Regions from separate parts of the Shewanella sp. MF05956 genome, predicted to be linked through region 1. Evidence: predicted binding sites of a transcription regulator. Region 1 holds the regulator's gene; the other holds the start of a gene.
What was found. The regulator LexA, encoded in region 1, represses DNA repair genes until DNA is damaged. The targets are predictions, from matches to a motif close to TACTGTATNNNNATACAGTA.
Positions count from the first base shown of each region.

Region 2: a site for LexA is predicted at 5,135-5,154, ahead of AC19MX_RS10505 (LexA family protein). Genes of this name have one in related genera too.

Region 1 covers NZ_JCAYNV010000009.1:30,540-39,763, reverse strand. The annotation lists gene plsB (glycerol-3-phosphate 1-O-acyltransferase PlsB) at 1-2,005, opposite strand, end outside; gene lexA (transcriptional repressor LexA) at 2,270-2,884, shown strand; gene AC19MX_RS11235 (cell division inhibitor SulA) at 2,881-3,387, shown strand; gene coxB (cytochrome c oxidase subunit II) at 3,780-5,813, shown strand; gene ctaD (cytochrome c oxidase subunit I) at 5,824-7,419, shown strand; gene AC19MX_RS11220 (cytochrome c oxidase assembly protein) at 7,421-7,984, shown strand; gene AC19MX_RS11215 (cytochrome c oxidase subunit 3) at 7,981-8,856, shown strand; gene AC19MX_RS11210 (DUF2909 domain-containing protein) at 8,868-9,086, opposite strand; gene AC19MX_RS11205 (SURF1 family protein) at 9,034-9,224, shown strand, end outside.
Region 2 covers NZ_JCAYNV010000008.1:87,755-96,978, reverse strand. The annotation lists gene AC19MX_RS10530 (SOS response-associated peptidase) at 1-485, opposite strand, end outside; gene AC19MX_RS10525 (LysR substrate-binding domain-containing protein) at 774-1,676, opposite strand; gene AC19MX_RS10520 (DMT family transporter) at 1,813-2,673, shown strand; gene AC19MX_RS10515 (GNAT family N-acetyltransferase) at 2,768-3,223, shown strand; gene AC19MX_RS10510 (Y-family DNA polymerase) at 3,461-4,717, opposite strand; gene AC19MX_RS10505 (LexA family protein) at 4,718-5,125, opposite strand; gene AC19MX_RS10500 (hypothetical protein) at 5,241-5,570, opposite strand; gene AC19MX_RS10495 (hypothetical protein) at 5,649-6,857, opposite strand; gene AC19MX_RS10490 (hypothetical protein) at 7,029-8,177, opposite strand; gene AC19MX_RS10485 (hypothetical protein) at 8,583-9,224, shown strand, end outside.

The sequences.
Region 1 (9,224 bases):
TGTCGATATGCTGTGGCACATCGTCAATACCCATAAATAATTCAGCTTTTAGCAACGGATAAAAATCCATCACGACGGCATGAATTTTTTCGCGGTCACAAATATCATATTGCACTAAACAACTGGCAATTAACGACGGAATCGCCATGACGTGAATGATATTGTTGCGGTAGTAGCTCATGGTGATAGCAATTTTTTCATCAACAGAAATAATTTCACCAATAGCATCTTTCGTGCTGACAAACTTATTCAGTGATAAACAATGATCAACAATCGATTTACCATTACCTTCTGCAACAGAAGCATAATTTGTATAAGGTACCGTTTTCAGCATCGCTAAATACAAATCTAACTGACGTTCTAACAAGCTGCGCTCTAATGCATTTCGCTCAGAAGCTAGCAAGACTAAACTGGTTAATGTCACTGAACTTGCGGCGGCAGCGCCGTTAATATTAGTCATCACACGGTTAGCCAATAAGTTAACTGATGGCGTAAACCAAGTCGGTTTTTGCTCTGGGTCTTTGGCCACTTCTTCACGCCAATCTGGAGCTTGTTGATTTAAAAAGTTTTGTAGATTAATCGGCTCACCAAAATTCACATAACCTTGGCCAAAATTACCTAACTTACGAATGGCACCAAACACTTGCCACACTGACTCTTTTTGCTTTTTCTTGCCGCTTAACTCTTTATGATAAGTGGCGACTTCCATCACATGGTCATAACCTAAATACACAGGCACAAGCGTTACAGGTCGCTCAATGCCGCGCAATACACTATTAATAGTCATGGCTAACATGCCTGTTTTAGGGGCAAGTAAACGTCCGGTACGAGAACGGCCACCTTCAGTGAAGTATTCAACCGAATAACCTTTAGCAAACAGTTGGTCTAAATATTCACGAAACACAGCAGTGTATAGCTTGTTGCCGTTAAAGCTACGGCGGATAAAGAACGCGCCACCACGACGGAACATCGGGCCTGCTGGCCAAAAGTTTAGGTTAATTCCAGCAGCGATATGCGGTGGCACCATGCCCTGATAATACAAAATATACGACAGTAGTAAGTAATCCATATGGCTGCGATGACACGGCACATACACAATTTCATGACCATCATGGTGTAATTGACGGATTTGTTCAGCGCCTTTGATATTGATACCACTGTATAGCTTGTTCCACAGCCAAGTAAGGAAGCGCTCAGCGATACGGATTAAACTGTCTGAATAGTCCGTGGCAATTTCATCTAAATATTCAATGGCTGTTTCACGGGCTTTTTCAGGTGATACTTTCTTGTTAATGGCTTCTTCTTCAATCGCTTTTTTGATTGAATCCGATTTAAGCAACGAAGCAAAAAACATTTGTCTGTTGGGCAGCTGCGGGCCCGTCATCACTTTACGTTGACGACTGAAATGCACTCGAGCTACACGGGTTAATTTGTGGGCAATACTTTTATCAAATCCATGCTCATCTGCCATATAGCGTAAAGATAATGCATTAGAGAACTGGACAAAGTTATGTCTACCAAGAAACAAAATCATTAGCCATTTGCGTAACCACGTTGGGCTTTCACGCTCAAGCACTGCCGCCTTCATACTGTCGTCTTCTTTACCAGGCGTGCGCCCCCAGTACAAACTCACGGGAACGAGTTGAATATCCAAATCCGGACGTTGACGATGAAGCGCCAATAAACTGGTAAAGCTGTCGATAAACTTTTCACCACTTTCGCGTTTACCAAAGAGTGGCTTACGCCCCTCCAAACACACAATACGTGGCACTTTTAAGCCATCAACGATGAGTGGGTCATATGGACTCGGCATTCCAAAGCCCTCAGTGATTTCGCTTAGCGCAGCGGCATCACTGATTGACTCTGTTTTCATGACATAAACCAATGGTTTATTTGGATCTAAATTAAGATCATCAAAAGGGTCATGCGGGACAACAATGGTTTGAACCATCGATTTCTGTACCCATTTTAATGCACGTAAAAATATTGAATTTGGTTTTGACATAGTTACTTTCGCAATATAAGCCACTGTAATATTGCTGCATAGGATACCAGAAACCACCCTTGATACACTATCTGGCTGTTTTATCTTTACTTTGTGAACAGTCCCTAACTGAACAACTCAATTAAAATATAGAATGAAACTGATATAAAACATACTGATAGGCAACAATGCCGTAACAAAAAACAAAAAACGGTTGGTTAATACTTGCGCGAACAAAAACACTGTATATAATGACAGTCACTGTATAAAAAGACAGGAATCATCATGAGACCGTTAACGCCGCGCCAAGCAGAAATTTTAGACTTAATTAAAAACAATATCGCCGAAACAGGTATGCCACCGACTCGTGCTGAAATTGCGAACCGTCTTGGCTTTAAAAGTGCAAATGCTGCCGAAGAGCATTTAAAAGCACTCGCCAAAAAAGGCTTTATCGAGATCATGCCTGGCACTTCAAGAGGTATCCGCTTACCTCATGAAGAACAACAAGAAACAGGATTGCCGCTGATTGGCCAAGTCGCTGCTGGTGAACCCATTTTAGCGCAAGAGCATGTAGAGCAATATTATCAAGTCGACCCAAACATGTTTAAACCCGCAGCCGATTTTTTACTGCGAGTACGTGGCGACAGCATGAAAGACATTGGCATTTTAGAGGGCGATTTACTTGCCGTTCATAAAATGCAGCAAGCACGTAATGGCCAAGTAGTTGTGGCCCGCGTTGAAGATGACGTCACGGTGAAACGTTTCGAGAAAAAAGGCAATGTTGTCTATCTACATGCCGAAAACGAAGCATACACCCCGATTAAAGTAGACTTAAGTTGCCAAAGCCTCACCATTGAAGGGCTTGCCGTTGGCGTTATCCGTAATGGAGATTGGTTATGAACAAACTAATGGGCACTGCCCCGCGCCACCCAGGTTTATGGGCAGATTCAACAGAAGCAGAATTGTATGGCAACCAAACCATTCAAACATTACAAACCGTCACTCAAGGTGAGTCTGAGTTAGGGCAACTGTGCAGCCAGTTAGCAACCTTAAGCCGACAAGGACGCTGGATAGTGCTCATTAGTCCTCCGCATATTGGTTATAAGCACATGCTGGCAAGTGCTGGTGTAAGAATGGACCGAATCTTACTAGTACACACTAAAGATGAAGTTGAAACGTTATGGGCAATGGAAAAAGCATTAACCAGTGGCACTTCAAGCGCTGTGATTACCTGGACGAGTTCATTAGATGCTCGTGACAGTCGCCGTTTAGAAATTGTCGCCAAAAGTGCACGCGCTTTAGGTGTGGTAATTGAAGATGTGAATACTCACTTACCTGAAAAACATCAAATCGTTAATCCAACAATGCCTTCTGCAACAAGTAATTTTTCAGCATTTCATTAAGTACGAACCCTTCAACACCAAGCCCTGCATCCAATTCAGGGCTTTTTTTTACCTTTTTTCAGCCAATTAGCGAACAAAGTGATCTTGATCAATGTTTAATCTACAAGTAATGTTGTTAACAAGGATGAAACATTTTTTATCTTTTATTTGACGTAATTTGGCAGATAACACCGCCATCGATGGGAATACGTCAATACAATTTGATTAGTTCAGTCGTAGGTACAAGTGTGGTGTTCAGCTAACAATAAAAGCGTAAACTGCCAGTTTACAACCACCAAGTTACTTTGAGGTCATCAAACTTTTTTGGGAACCGAAGAGTTTGCATAGAGCAGAGACTTACTGTGTGACTCTTCTTTGTAGTTGCTATTTGCAATAAGCAGAGGAGAAGTCTTGTGAAGCAATGGTGGTATTGTTTATTGGTTGTGCTGATAGCACTTCCGCTTGGGGCTGCAGAAATGCCCCTCAACATGACTCAAGGCGTAACAGATATCAGTGGTAAGGTTTACGACCTCCACATGACCATTTTATATATCTGTTGTGCTATTGGGCTAGTGGTGTTTGGGATCATGATTTACTCAATGATCTATCACCGCAAATCTAAAGGCGCTGTCGCGGCCAATTTTCACGAAAGTACTAAAGTGGAAATAGCCTGGACAGTCATTCCGTTTATCATCTTAATTGCTATGGCAATTCCTGCTACTAAAACCCTGATTGCAATGGAAGACTCCAGCGATGCGGATCTGACCATAAAAATTACGGGGTCGCAATGGAAATGGCACTACAGCTATTTCGATAAAGACATAGAATTTTACAGCACACTCTCAACTCCAAGAGAACAAATTGATGGTGATCAAACCAAAGGTGAAAACTATCTACTCGAGGTAGATAAGCCTCTGGTATTACCGATTAATCGCAAAGTGCGTTTTTTAATGACCTCAGATGATGTAATCCATTCTTGGTGGGTACCGGCATTTGCCGTTAAAAAAGATGCTAATCCCGGTTTTATTAACGAAGCCTGGACGCGTATTGATAAACCCGGGATCTACCGTGGTCAATGTGCTGAACTTTGCGGAAAAGATCATGGTTTTATGCCCATAGTGGTCAATGCGCTTTCTGAAGCAGATTTTGATAATTGGCTGATTGAGCAAAAGCAAATGGCTAAAACCGAAGCCGCAGCAGCTGCGGCCTCGATGTCGCAAACCTTATCTCTTGCCGATTTAAGCAAACAAGGTGAACAAGTGTACCTTGCTCGCTGCGCAGCCTGTCACCAACCCAATGGCGCGGGTCTTCCTGGCGTATTTCCATCGTTAATCGGTAGTCCGATTATTAAAGGCCCTGTTGAAGATCACCTTAATATTGTGATCAACGGTAAGCCCGGCACAGCGATGCAAGCCTTTGCTAAGCAGCTATCTGCTCAAGAAATTGCCGCAGTCATAACCTATGAGCGCAATACATGGGGTAATAACAGTGGCGATGCAGTGCAAGCAGCAGACGTAGGTAAATTTTCAAGTAATGGTACCGCAGCACCTAATGCAGCGGCAGCAAAAGCCAACACAGCAACAGCTATGGTTGATAATACTGCTGATACGCTAGCCGAAACAGTCAACCAAGCTGCTGAAGCCGTTGCAAAAGCCGTGGCGCCAGAAGATTTATCTGTACTCACCATGGAACAGCTTATGGCTGAAGGTGAACAAGTCTATGTCGCTACGTGTGCAGCGTGTCACCAACCTACTGGCGCAGGCATACCTGGCGCATTCCCCTCACTCATTGGCAGCCCAATAATAACTGGACCAGTAAGCGGGCATATCGAGATGGTTATGCACGGCAAACCAGGCACAGCAATGCAGGCTTTCAGTGCTCAACTTAGCCTACAGCAAATTGCCGCTGTGATTACTTATGAGCGTAATGCATGGGGAAATAACTCAGGTGATGCAGTTCAAGCTGCGGATGTGGGTAATTTTTCTAGTAACAGTGCAGCTTCACCAAAGCCCGCAGCACAAGCAATAGATACAGCTACCGCTGTCGTTGATACTGTTGCAGACGCGGTAACCGATGCGGCTAATCAAGCAGCCGAAGCCGTTGGCAAAGTCGTCACACCAGAAGCATCACCCACACTCACCATGGAACAGCTTATGGCTGAAGGTGAACAAGTCTATGCCGCTACGTGTGCAGCGTGTCACCAACCTACTGGCACAGGAATACCAGGCGCATTCCCCTCACTGATTGGCAGCCCAGTAATAACAGGGCCAGTAAGCGGGCATATCGAAATAGTGATGCATGGCAAACCCGGCACGGCAATGCAGGCATTCAGTAGTCAGCTCAGCCCACAAAAAATGGCTGCGGTGATTACGTATGAGCGCAATGCGTGGGGCAATAATTCTGGCGAGGCAGTTCAACCTGCCGATGTCGCTAGTCATGGACAGTAGGGGAAAACCAATGAGCACAACAACGCACGATACAATCGGCACTGCGCATGATGAGCATCATCACGGTGCCCCTAAAGGGCTAATGCGCTGGATACTGACCACCAATCATAAAGACATTGGATCTTTGTATTTATGGTTTAGTTTCATCATGTTTTTAACGGGTGGCGCAATGGCAATGGTCATCCGCGCAGAACTCTTCCAACCGGGTTTACAGCTAGTTGAACCAAACTTTTTTAATCAAATGACCACAGTTCATGGTCTGATTATGGTGTTTGGCGCGGTAATGCCAGCCTTTACCGGGTTAGCAAACTGGCTAATACCTATGATGATCGGCGCGCCAGATATGGCGCTGCCGCGCATGAATAACTGGAGTTTTTGGATTTTACCTTTTGCTTTCACCATGTTGCTGGGTTCGTTATTTATGGAAGGCGGCGGGCCTAATTTCGGCTGGACATTCTACGCACCGTTATCGACGACTTACAGTCCAGACTCTACTGCATTGTTTGTTTTTTCCATCCATATTATGGGGATAAGCTCAATTATGGGTGCGATTAACGTAGTGGTCACCATTGTGAATATGCGCGCGCCTGGCATGACATGGATGAAGTTACCGCTATTTGTATGGACCTGGTTAATTACCGCATTTTTATTGATTGCAGTAATGCCGGTACTTGCCGGTGCGGTAACGATGGTACTAACCGACAAGTTTTTTGGCACTAGCTTTTTTGATGCTGCAGGTGGCGGCGACCCAGTAATGTTCCAGCATATCTTCTGGTTCTTTGGTCATCCAGAAGTGTACATCATGATTTTACCGTCTTTTGGTATTATTTCGGCGATTGTCCCAACCTTCAGCCGCAAGCCACTGTTTGGATATTCCTCCATGGTGTATGCAACCGCAAGTATTGCTGTTCTGTCGTTTTTGGTTTGGGCACACCATATGTTTACCACGGGTATGCCGGTGTTTGCAGAACTGTTCTTTATGTACTGCACCATGCTCATTGCCGTACCAACTGGGGTGAAAGTGTTTAACTGGGTTGCCACTATGTGGCGAGGCTCAATGACGTTTGAAACCCCCATGCTATTTGCTGTCGCCTTTATTATTCTCTTTACCATTGGTGGATTCTCCGGGCTAATGCTTGCCATTACCCCTGCGGATTTCCAATACCATGACACCTATTTTGTTGTAGCTCACTTCCATTATGTATTGGTTACAGGTGCCATCTTCTCCATTATGGCGGCGGCATATTATTGGCTGCCCAAATGGACCGGTAATATGTACAACGAAACCTTAGGGAAATGGCACTTTTGGTGTTCAGTGATCTCGGTCAACGTACTGTTTTTCCCGATGCATTTCTTAGGCCTAGCGGGTATGCCACGCAGGATCCCAGACTATGCAATCCAGTTTGCCGACGTTAACCAAATTGTTTCCATTGGTGGATTTGCCTTTGGACTATCGCAGTTAATATTTCTGGCGGTTGTACTCAAGTGTATTAAAGGTGGCAAACCTGCAGGTGACAATCCTTGGCAAGCAGCTGATGGCTTAGAATGGTCGATCCCAAGCCCTGCTCCTTATCATTCATTTACCACTCCACCGGAGATTAAATGATATGAACCCAACACCAAAATCAAACCGTAAATTACTCACCATGCTTATATTAGGCTCTGTCGGTATGTTTGGGTTTGGTTTTGCATTGGTACCGCTATATGACGTGCTGTGCGACACCTTAGGGATTAACGGAAAACCCCAAAATAGTGCCAGCAGTTATGACGCGGTGGTTGTTGATAAAAAGCGCACAATCACCATCGAATTTGTGACTCAAGTGCAATCGGGTATGCCATGGGAATTCACCCCAAAAGTGAATCACATTAGTGTGCATCCTGGCGAACTTACTCATGCCAAATTCTTGGTTAAAAACCTCTCTACAAAAAATATTATTGGCCAAGCGATCCCTTCGGTATCGCCAGGTCAAGGCGCAGCATATTTTAATAAGACAGAATGTTTTTGCTTTAACCAACAGCCACTTGCCGCATCAACTAGCGCAGAACTACCCTTGATTTTTTACGTGGACCCAGACTTACCGGCGTCCATTAATACATTGACTCTCTCTTATACCCTTTACGATATCACTGACAAACTCGCGGTATCGGCAAAGCAAGGAGCAGCAAGATGACAACAAAGCATCAAACGTATTACGTCCCAGCTCAAAGTGGCTGGCCTATTATTGGCGCCATTGGCTTATTTTTAATCGCCTTTGGCGCGGGTAACTATATTCAGCAATTAGCCACCGAAAAGACCTCTGGCGGCTACATTTTATTAGCCGGTATCGCTGTGATTATCTTTATGATATTTGGCTGGTTTAAAACCGTCATTGACGAATCAATGGCAGGGTTATATTCACCGCAAATGGACCGGTCGTTTAGACAAGGAATGAGTTGGTTTATTTTCTCTGAAATCATGTTCTTCGGCGCTTTTTTTGGTGCCTTGTTTTACGCGCGGATGATATCGGTACCTTGGTTGGGCGGCGCATCAAATAACGCCATGACTCAAGAAGTATTATGGCCAGCATTTGAAGCCGTATGGCCTTTAATCAAAACCCCTGACGGCACCACCACAGAAGCCATGCCATGGACTGGTTTACCACTTATTAACACGATGATCTTACTGACATCATCTGTAACGCTGCATTTTGCCCATGTCAGTTTAGAAAAAGCTAAGCGCAAGCCACTCATTATTTGGTTGGGCTTAACCGTGATTTTAGGGGCGGTTTTCCTTGGATTACAGGTAGAAGAGTATAGCCACGCTTATCAAGAAATGGGCCTCACGCTCACTTCGGGGGTGTACGGTAATACCTTTTTCTTGCTCACCGGTTTTCACGGTATGCACGTCACCATTGGCACCCTATTTTTGATTATTTTATTGCTCAGAATTATCAAAGGCCATTTTACTCCAGACAAGCATTTCGCTTTTCAAGCAGGCAGTTGGTACTGGCACTTTGTCGATGTGGTGTGGTTATGCCTATTCATCTTTGTGTATGTGTTGTAAAACGCTGAGTATTAATAAGGCCGGGTGTTGGGTTGAATATAACCCAACCCTAAAGCCACCAGCAGGACCAATACAACGGCCACGGAGAATAAAACGCGTCGGCCTAAATATTGACTCATGGGTTGTTCATGCTGACCTTTAACCATAATAAACAATGCTCTACCTAAATTAAAAATTATGAATATAAGCAACGAGACTAAAACTAACTTAACAAGTAATGGGGCTGTCACAGGCAATCCTTTTAGTAGTGTGGGTGTGTCTCGAGTGTTGTTGGTTTTAATTACAGTGAGCGTGTTTTGGATTTTGGTCAAGCTCGGGTTTTGGCAGTTAGCGCGTGCAGAGTATAAAGAGCAATGGCAAGCGACATT
Region 2 (9,224 bases), on a different contig from region 1:
CGGATATCGCTAGCACCTATAAGCAGCGGCATTCTGTGATGGTAAAGTCGGCATTCATCAGTAGGTGCTGTAGTTAGGGTTACTAACTGCATAGCATCGTCACAGAGATAAAGAATACCTGCCATATACAGTGGTTCATTATCTTCATAACTAAATAGGTACTTTTGCTTCTTAGAGCCTCCTTCATCACGCCATTCAAACCAACCAGAGCAAGGCACTAAACATCTATTATGAGCAAAGGCTGAGGCAAAGGTTTTCTTGCTAGCCACAGTCTCGGCTTGGGCATTAATCAGCATCCTCTTAGACCATGCAGGCTGTATGCCCCAAGAAGCGTCTTGTTGATAAAGCCTTTCATTATGCATCACTAAGGTCGCGACCTGCTCAGTTGGTCGTAAATCAAGATTCAGCTGTGCACGAAAATCAATGCCTAATCTTTTTGATACCCTTTGACTAAGCATTTCATTGATGTTGAGTCTTCCACACATAAGTATTACTCACAGTAAGGCGTTTTGTTTGCCGGCCAGTAACCTTTACCAAATAATAGCAGGTTGCCATAAGTTTAAACTGGCCTAAATTCAAATCTGAAGCGACTCGTTTTTGGACAAAAGCAAGTTACGAAGTTCCGACAACGCTAAATTTTCAGATAGATTTTTCTATGTGAAAAATATCTGTTTACTACACATCTATGGCCAATTTTACTAAGCCACTACAACCTGTTACTCCATTAACTTGTTGAAAGTCTTATTAGGCGGGATATGACAACATGACAATTATCATATATTAAGTGTATAACATTGCTGTTCCAACCAACGACCAAACGCTGTTATATCAGCCCTGTTAGAATTTAACTCACTATAGACAAAGTAAAAGTTATCACCAGTTTTCAATTCATGCATAGGAATTCTGACAAAATTCTGTTTATGAGATTGATCTACCGTCATATAGTTATTAATAAGCGTAATACCTAAATTGTAACGTGCCGCTTCTGCCGCGAGTAGCACATGGCTAAATTGATTAACTTTTAGATCACTAGGTAGCTCAAACCCACCGGCTTTACACCATCGTAACCAATCATCGGCGATGTTTTGATTTGTGTCAGAATATCGCACAGACAATATCGGATGTTGCCACAATGCCTCAGGGAGTGGCTTATCTCTTATTTTTTCCCAAAGCTTTTGACCGCAAACAGGAAATAACTTTTCAGTAAATAACAATTTACTTACAAAGTGACGTTTTGGTGGATTTACGGTAATAAAACAATCTGCGAATTGGTCATTAAAATCCGGCTGATCTGTGACCATATCTAACGTTATTTCTATCTCTGGATACTGTTTACGGAAATCTTCTAATCGAGGGATTAACCAATTGACGGCTACTGAACTATAAAGTGCTAAACGAATATACCCAGGTTTACCGTGTCGAATAATCTGACTGGCATTAGACAGAATAGCTAGTGATTGACTGACTTCTGTGAAGTAACGCTCTCCAACTTCTGTTAATGAAAATGTCCGGCCTTGCCTGTAAAACATAGCTTCACCAAGATACTCCTCAAGCATTCGTACTTGATGACTCACCGCACTTTGAGTCACATTAAGACTTTCTGCTGCTTTTGAAAAACTTTTAAGCCTGGCAACTGACTCAAAACATTGTACAGCGCGCAATGGTGGCAACTTCATTATTACCTCAGCTAATACTAAGCAATTTTATATCATTATACGTCATAGAATTATATGAATATACTCCCTACTTAAGCACCTGATTTGCGTAATGGTATTTAATTTTTTACATTTTTAGAATAAGTCGAGGGAAAAAATGCCGAAGATGAGTGTTGGATTTGCAATGGTTTTATTGATTTTAGGAAATATTGTCGCCGTCATTTCGGATGCTTTAATAAAAAGCCTGCCGACTGGGGCTGCAGTGTATCAATTTGTTCTATTTAGACAATTAACAGCAGTATTGATGCTTTTGCCATTTTGCTTATTCAATACAAAAATCAAATTATTTAGTCATTTAAAATGGCACTTTGTACGTGGCCATGTTTGGTTATTTGGTGCCATATTCATGGTATTGTCTCTTCAAGCTCTACCTCTGGCAACTGTTAATGCTATTTTTTATACTGCCCCATTACTTATGTTACCGTTGGGTTTTTTATTTTATAAAGACACGTTAACCACCCCAACTATAACCGTATCGATTGTGGGTTTTGTCGGTATTCTCGTCGTTGTACAACCGACACAAATTAGTTTGGCGGCTGTATCTGCACTTATAGTCGCGGTAACAATGGCTACAAATAATCTCTTGGTTCGTAAACTTCCTCAGCACCACACTGTCGCTCAGACTTTATTCTTGACCAATCTAATGGGAATACCTTTTGCCTTTAGTTTAGCAATTTGGGAACACCAACCTTTGGATTGGTACCCGCTATTCACAGCGGCAAGCTCAAATTTATTCATTTTGATTTATGCAGGTATATGCGTCTTGGTATACCGAACAGTTGAAGCACATAAAATTTCTAGCGCTGAATATACTGGCTTATTAGGTGCCGTAATAGTGGGCATCATGTGGTTTGATGAAGTTCCTGATTTGAGTTTTGTGATAGGTTCAGCGTTAATCATCTTACCTTTAGTTTGGTTAGCGACACTTGAATCTGTTAAGTATAAGAAGGAGGTTTGAATAAAGTAATCAAATTATTTCAAATTAAACGTCAAAACAGGCCTTAAAAACACATCAGATTGATGTGTAATGTTAAAAATAAGTGAAGATAATTATGACTGATACTAAATTAGTGTTTAAAGATTACTGTGATTTATGTTTTGAAGAGTGCATTGCATTATTTGATAAAAATTGTCCCGAATTTTTCGCAAATAATGAAAGACAGGATTATGTTGAGTTCCTCGAAAAGCAGGGAAAAACTTATAAAGTTGGACAAATTGAAAGTGAAATCGTGGCCGTTTTTGGCTTGAATATCGACGAAAAAAATAACAGAGCAAATATTACATGGATCATGACTTGCCCATCAGTGCATGGCAAAGGTCTTGGTACTCAAATGATATCTTATGCTAAAAATATCGCCGTTGATTGTAAGGTTACCCACATAGACATCGCAACCAGTCATCTTTCAGCTGCATTTTTTGAAAAATTTGGTGCAAAAAAGACGACTGAAATTAAAGATGGCTGGGGACCTAATATGCACAGAGTTGATATGGTGCTACCACTGCTCTAATGTCTAGTTATAAGATGACAGATGTATGATAGCAATATTGGTCAAACGATAAAGACTCGGTAAACAACAATGCCGAGTGTATTAAGCCCATTGATGTCTTTGCTGTATTTATCGGTGAAGCAGAGAGATAACGACTCAGGCTATTCTATGAAGGTGATATTATATTTTTGAGGGTAAATGCAATCGGTTAAACCGTGAAATATATCCATTTCAAACACACTTTGGGGCATAACCTTGTTAGCACTTAATGTGCGGCACACTAAGCCATTTAGTTGTGTATTGCGGTGTCAGTAAATCCCTTCGCATTGCCCATTTATGCTCTATACCTTGTGCAGCGAGAAACACAGTATCACTGCCATAACGTTGATTGATGTGATCTAGTGCAAGCATTAATGCTGGCTTAGCTGTCGGGGGATTAAACAAATCAAGTTGGCTGTTCTGTTCGCTAGCTAAATCGATTAGGCCAATTCCTATCTTGTAATAGCGAACACCATCACGAAATAGCTTGGGCGCAGCTTCACTCATAGCTTTGGTTAGCTCGACGGTGCAGTTAGTAGGGCAAGGAAAATGCACTATAGCTTTGTAACTAACAGGACGTTCATCAAAGGGTGAGTTGCTAGCAAAAAGTAGCATGGTCTTGCAGCTTGAGCCTTGCTTACGCGCTTTACTTGCTGCAATACCGACATGCTTGCTCAAAGCTTGTAATAATGAGTCAAAGTCGGTGATCCGCTCCCCTACACTCCGCGTTGAGAAAATTTGCTTTTTATCAGCCCTCGCCTCATCCCACACTTTACACACTTGTCCGTTAAGTTCACGAACTGTACGTTCGACTTCAATACTGAATTGTTTTCGGGCTAGCCCAGGAGGTATACATGCTAGTTGATAAGCAGTATGGATATTCATTAATGCTAGCTTCTTACTAATCCTTCGCCCAATACCCCATACGTCTCCAACAACAAGTTGCTTTAGGATAGCGACACGTTCTTGGTCCGTATTAATCACACAAACGCCATGATAGCCCTTAACCTTCTTAGCGGCATGGTTAGCAATTTTAGCTAATGTCAGTGTTTCACCGATCCCAACACAAACAGCTAAACGCGTCTCTTTCCATACTGCACGGCGAATTAACTGACCTTGAGTGTTAAGACACTTGATAGCGGGATAGCAGTTTTTAAACGAGAGAAAGCTCTCATCTATACTGTAAATATGTTGCTCTGGTGCAAAACGGCCAATGATATTCATCATTTTGGTAGATAAGTCAGCATACAACTCATAGTTCGAAGAACAGACAATAACACCTCGTTGGGCGCAAAGTTCTTTAACTTTAAAATAAGGCAAAAACTTCTGAATACCCACTTCTTTGGCCTGTCTATTGGCAGCAACTATACAACCGTCATTGTTACTCAACACAATGATTGGCGCGGTAAGCCAATCAGGACGAAATACCTGTTCTGCACTGCAATAAAAGCTATTAGCGTCGACTAAGGCAAACATCTAATGCTCACACAATAATGGACTTTGACGGTGGCAACGAATAGAGCGAGTCACTACACCTTCAATACTAAACTCATCATGTTCATGAATGGTTACTGGCTGGAATTGGTGATTTGAAGAAAGTAGTAGACGGCGTTGAGAATCAAGGATTTTGCAAACAAACTCACCGTTAAAGTTGGCGACTATAACATCCCCGTTTCGCGCTGTTTCATGGCGATCAACAATGAGCACATCACCATCAAAGATACCAACGTCCTGCATTGAATCGCCTTGAGCGAGTCCTATGAAGGTTGCGCTAGGATGCTCGATAAGGAGATCATCTAAGCTCAGACTTAACTGACTGTATTCTGCGGCTGGACTTTCAAAGCCTGTTATTCCTGCATGGGCAGGTATGGGGATCACACGCATAAACAAAACCACTGTATTTACATACAGCAATTCTAGCGATGGACTACAAAGAAGCAAGCATAACTTGGATAAAAAATCCGAGCTGATAAAAAATAGTAATCAGGAAGTACATATATCAGTTATTTCCTACTATATCGCTATTCAATGAGCCAACAGCAATTTGTTTACCTAAATCAAATCCAATCACTATCTCACAGATGCTAGGGTCTAACTCAAGTTGCTGGCATACAAAATTAGCCTCAAGGACTTTTTTAAATGGTTTTGCTTGGTCTGGTGAGCGGTGCCATGCTTTTAGCAAACGCTCAGAGGAAATGTCGAATTTAGCTAGAAACTCATTAGTATCACAGCGGTAAATCAAATAGGCAAAAAATGGGATATGGTCTTCCACGCCCAAGTTATGTCGAATAGTCTCAATATTTGGTTCATCGATAAACGTCTCTATCAATAATAAAACACACTAATATGAAAACATTAGTGTGTTACGAATAATATCGCAAGCATTGAAAATGTCTAAAGATCACATTTACGCTTCTAAAATAAGCTTCTTTAAACGGATTAAAGCAGCAACTTGTAATGACTTTAGCTGCTTATCGTTAACTTCTAGGGTTCGATTATCAAGCAAAAGTCGACTTATTTTCCAACGTTTTCTATTAATCTTATGATACCAGTAGCTAAAACCATATTTCTCAACCCTATCGCGTTGTGTTGCGTTTAAGAACATCAATATCATTGGATTGTAAAAAACAGTGCTTTTAAGAAAATAAGGAGCCTTTTCAAGTTGACCAAGGCAAATAGGTTTTTTTGAATCCGCAAACTTAAATACACGTTCCAAACGACTAATAGGTACGTAACGCTTCTTAGCTGTGTCATAAACAAGCAAATCAACATTAAAAGGGCCTAAATCTAGATATTTCCTTAACTTGTCGTACACATAGGATCTATTAGATTTTGGACTGCCAAAATTCCCCATTCCTAAACGTGACTTTTTAGCTTCCTCATTCAAATAATAACTTCTTAGCTTGACATTCGTACGTTCGACTAACAAATAAGGTAACGGCACGCCAATTAGATCCATAGCGATATCAAGGCGCGTTACATTAGCCACCTCCATAGTTTGCTGTGCATCATCACCTAATAACGACTTAAACCACTCGAAAAAGGCGGTAATTTCGGCAGGACTATGCCTTGCGGGATTTAATGATATTTTGACTAAACGCTGTTTCGGGCGCTCCTCTCTAACCTCTGGATGTATTCCCCAATAGACAATAATCTTTGAAGACATTGGATTTTCGAACATTGCGAAGCGTTGATACACGTCTTTGTAATTCTTTAGAACTTTAGTGGTGCCCGTTTTATACAGCTTAAAATGCTCCGTAGGCACAGATTTCATAGCCATAGATAGCGAAGAAACCACTGATTCTGGCACGTCTATAGTTAAGTACAGCATATCGACAAAGGGTATCACGCCGGATTCGAGCGGATTCATGAATATTGCGCTTAAGTAACGGCCAAGTTCTAATAGCTTAAAATGATTTAACCGCTCATTACTCGGCTTATCTTTAAACCAAGCTTTGAGCCGTGTTTTAAATACTTTAGAAGAAGAATTAGATAGATTGGCAAGATCACATAACTGGTTATTTGCTTGGGTATAAGCATTTACACCTGCTACGTAGGTTTTGCCAGAATGCACACGAATTATATTAGGAATAGTAGAGTTATTAGGCTTAGACATAGTAAGATCTCTGTTACTGTTCTATTACTACATACTTGTTAGCTATATAATAAGATATATACTACATATACATAATAATACTGTTGTATTATAGAGCGCACATCAATATCGCATATAAACATGATGTGCACTTGTATTATCTAAATGGTAAAGCTTATAAATTCAGTTGTCTCAACTTGAGACAACTTTTGATTCTTGCAAAGACAATATCTGCTCGACACACTCATTAAGCGCCATTAATTCAATGGGATGTAGCTTAACAATAATATTAATAGCTTCTCCTAGCCTAGCGGTGTACACACCACCGTAAGTTTTATATATAATATCAGCCATTACTGATTGAATAATACAATCAAGTTCTGAGTCGTCTTTTGCATCATCGGATTCATCATCGGATTCATCATCGGATTCATCATCGGATTCATCATCGGATTCATCATCGGATTCATCATCGGATTCATCATCGGATTCATCATCGGATTCATCATCGAATTCATCATCGAATTCATCATCGAATTCATCATCGAATTCATTATCGGATTCATCATCGAATTCATCATCGAATTCATTATCGAATTCATCATCGAATTCATTATCGGATTCATCTTTTTCGTCTCCGAAAGGTAAATAATCCTTATCAGGTTCAATAGAACAATCCTCCCCAAATTTATTTTCAAAACTCTGAATAGATTGTGGTTTTAAATGTGTAGGTACTTTTATATCACTTTTATGAGTTTCATTATCTGCAAGACAATTAAACCTTCCATAATAAAAAATTTGTTGTTCTACAATTTTAGCCGTCATAGGCTTATCTAGTTTACAATTTAACTCAAACCAGAAACATTTGAGTTGGTACAAACCTTGAGTAACTAAAACACGATTAAGCTTCTGGCAAATATTGGAATTGATTTTTGGAGAACACCAGTCATAACTACCATATATAGAGTAATTAATATTGATTTCGACAATCACTCGATAAACCGTTGCACGTGAGATAGTTAAATGGTTCCCCACAAATTCATTTATTGATTTACAGTTATAGGGAGGATATTTATACATTTCATGGATGTATATTAGAAATAGCCAATACTTAAATTCTGCAAATGTATTGGAAAGGTTTACAATTGTGTCATTTACCTCTTCCTGAGTTGGCTTATACTTCGGGTTACCAAGCCCGATAGACTCTTGTTCACCAGTAATAATTTCAGGAATATGGCTTTCATCAACTTTAGGAGCACTTGTTCCATCACTTAAATCTTGTACCCTTTCACTTGCAACCTGATTGACGTCCAGCAAAATGCTCTTATTAACTTGTTCCATTTGATGATCCTCAGTTCAATTGTTTATACCAAATCTTCGATGAAGATTTAAATTCACTCTCCACAAGAATCAATAATAAGGATTATAAATAGGTTGTATCCCCTCTGAACTAATGTATTTTTTTCTGATCAGAAGTAATGAAATAAAAGTTGGAATACATTTGAAAAAACAAAAAAACACTATATTTCATCAAGTTAAGCATTAGTGATTCTATTGCTGACATCAGATAAAAAAAACTAATACACTATAGCTTGATAGATTCGGCTAAAAATTGGATGGAATTGAGATGGAGTGCAGACTATATTGGATGGACACTTTGCTTTAACCATTATTTTTTCTATTTAAAAATGTTATAAAAAGCAAAAGCGGAATAGAAATACTCTTAAGAATCAAATGGATAAATAGATGGAAGATATTTATAAAGCTCAAGGTAATGTTGGAACGGAAAACAATCCCATCTTATTGGAAAAACGCTTATCAGACCGCAAGCTACTTAAAGAACACATGCCATCTGTTGAATCAGCAGATTTAGCTAGGTACGCCAAAGTAAGCACAAAACATGCTCAACATGTTATGAACTTGATATCAACACCGACATTGAGTATTGACGAGCTAAAAGTAGCCTTGTTCCTGTTCGAAGAATTGGTACATCAAGATGATTGGATTGAACAACAAGTTTTCTCTATAAAAACAAATCAATTTAAGACCGACAATTTCGGAAGTAATGGTGGAATATATTTTAGCCAATCAAGCTCTGGCCTGCATCCACAACTATTTAAAAAACCCAAAAACAGTCTTTTGCAACTAATCAACAAAAAAAATATAAGCCTTGAAAAAAACTGTGATTTATTGAAAATCCTAACTAAGTTACATGACTTCGCTTTATTAACGTTAACTCAAGTAAATATTGATTTTTGCCTTAATAAAAGTCTGCCCACCCCAAATATCTTCACAACTGAATATGTTCATATAGTTTTGAATATTGGAGTTGTTAACTCTAAATTAAACTTAAAATGGGGAAAGCAAAAAAGAACTACACGTAAAGAT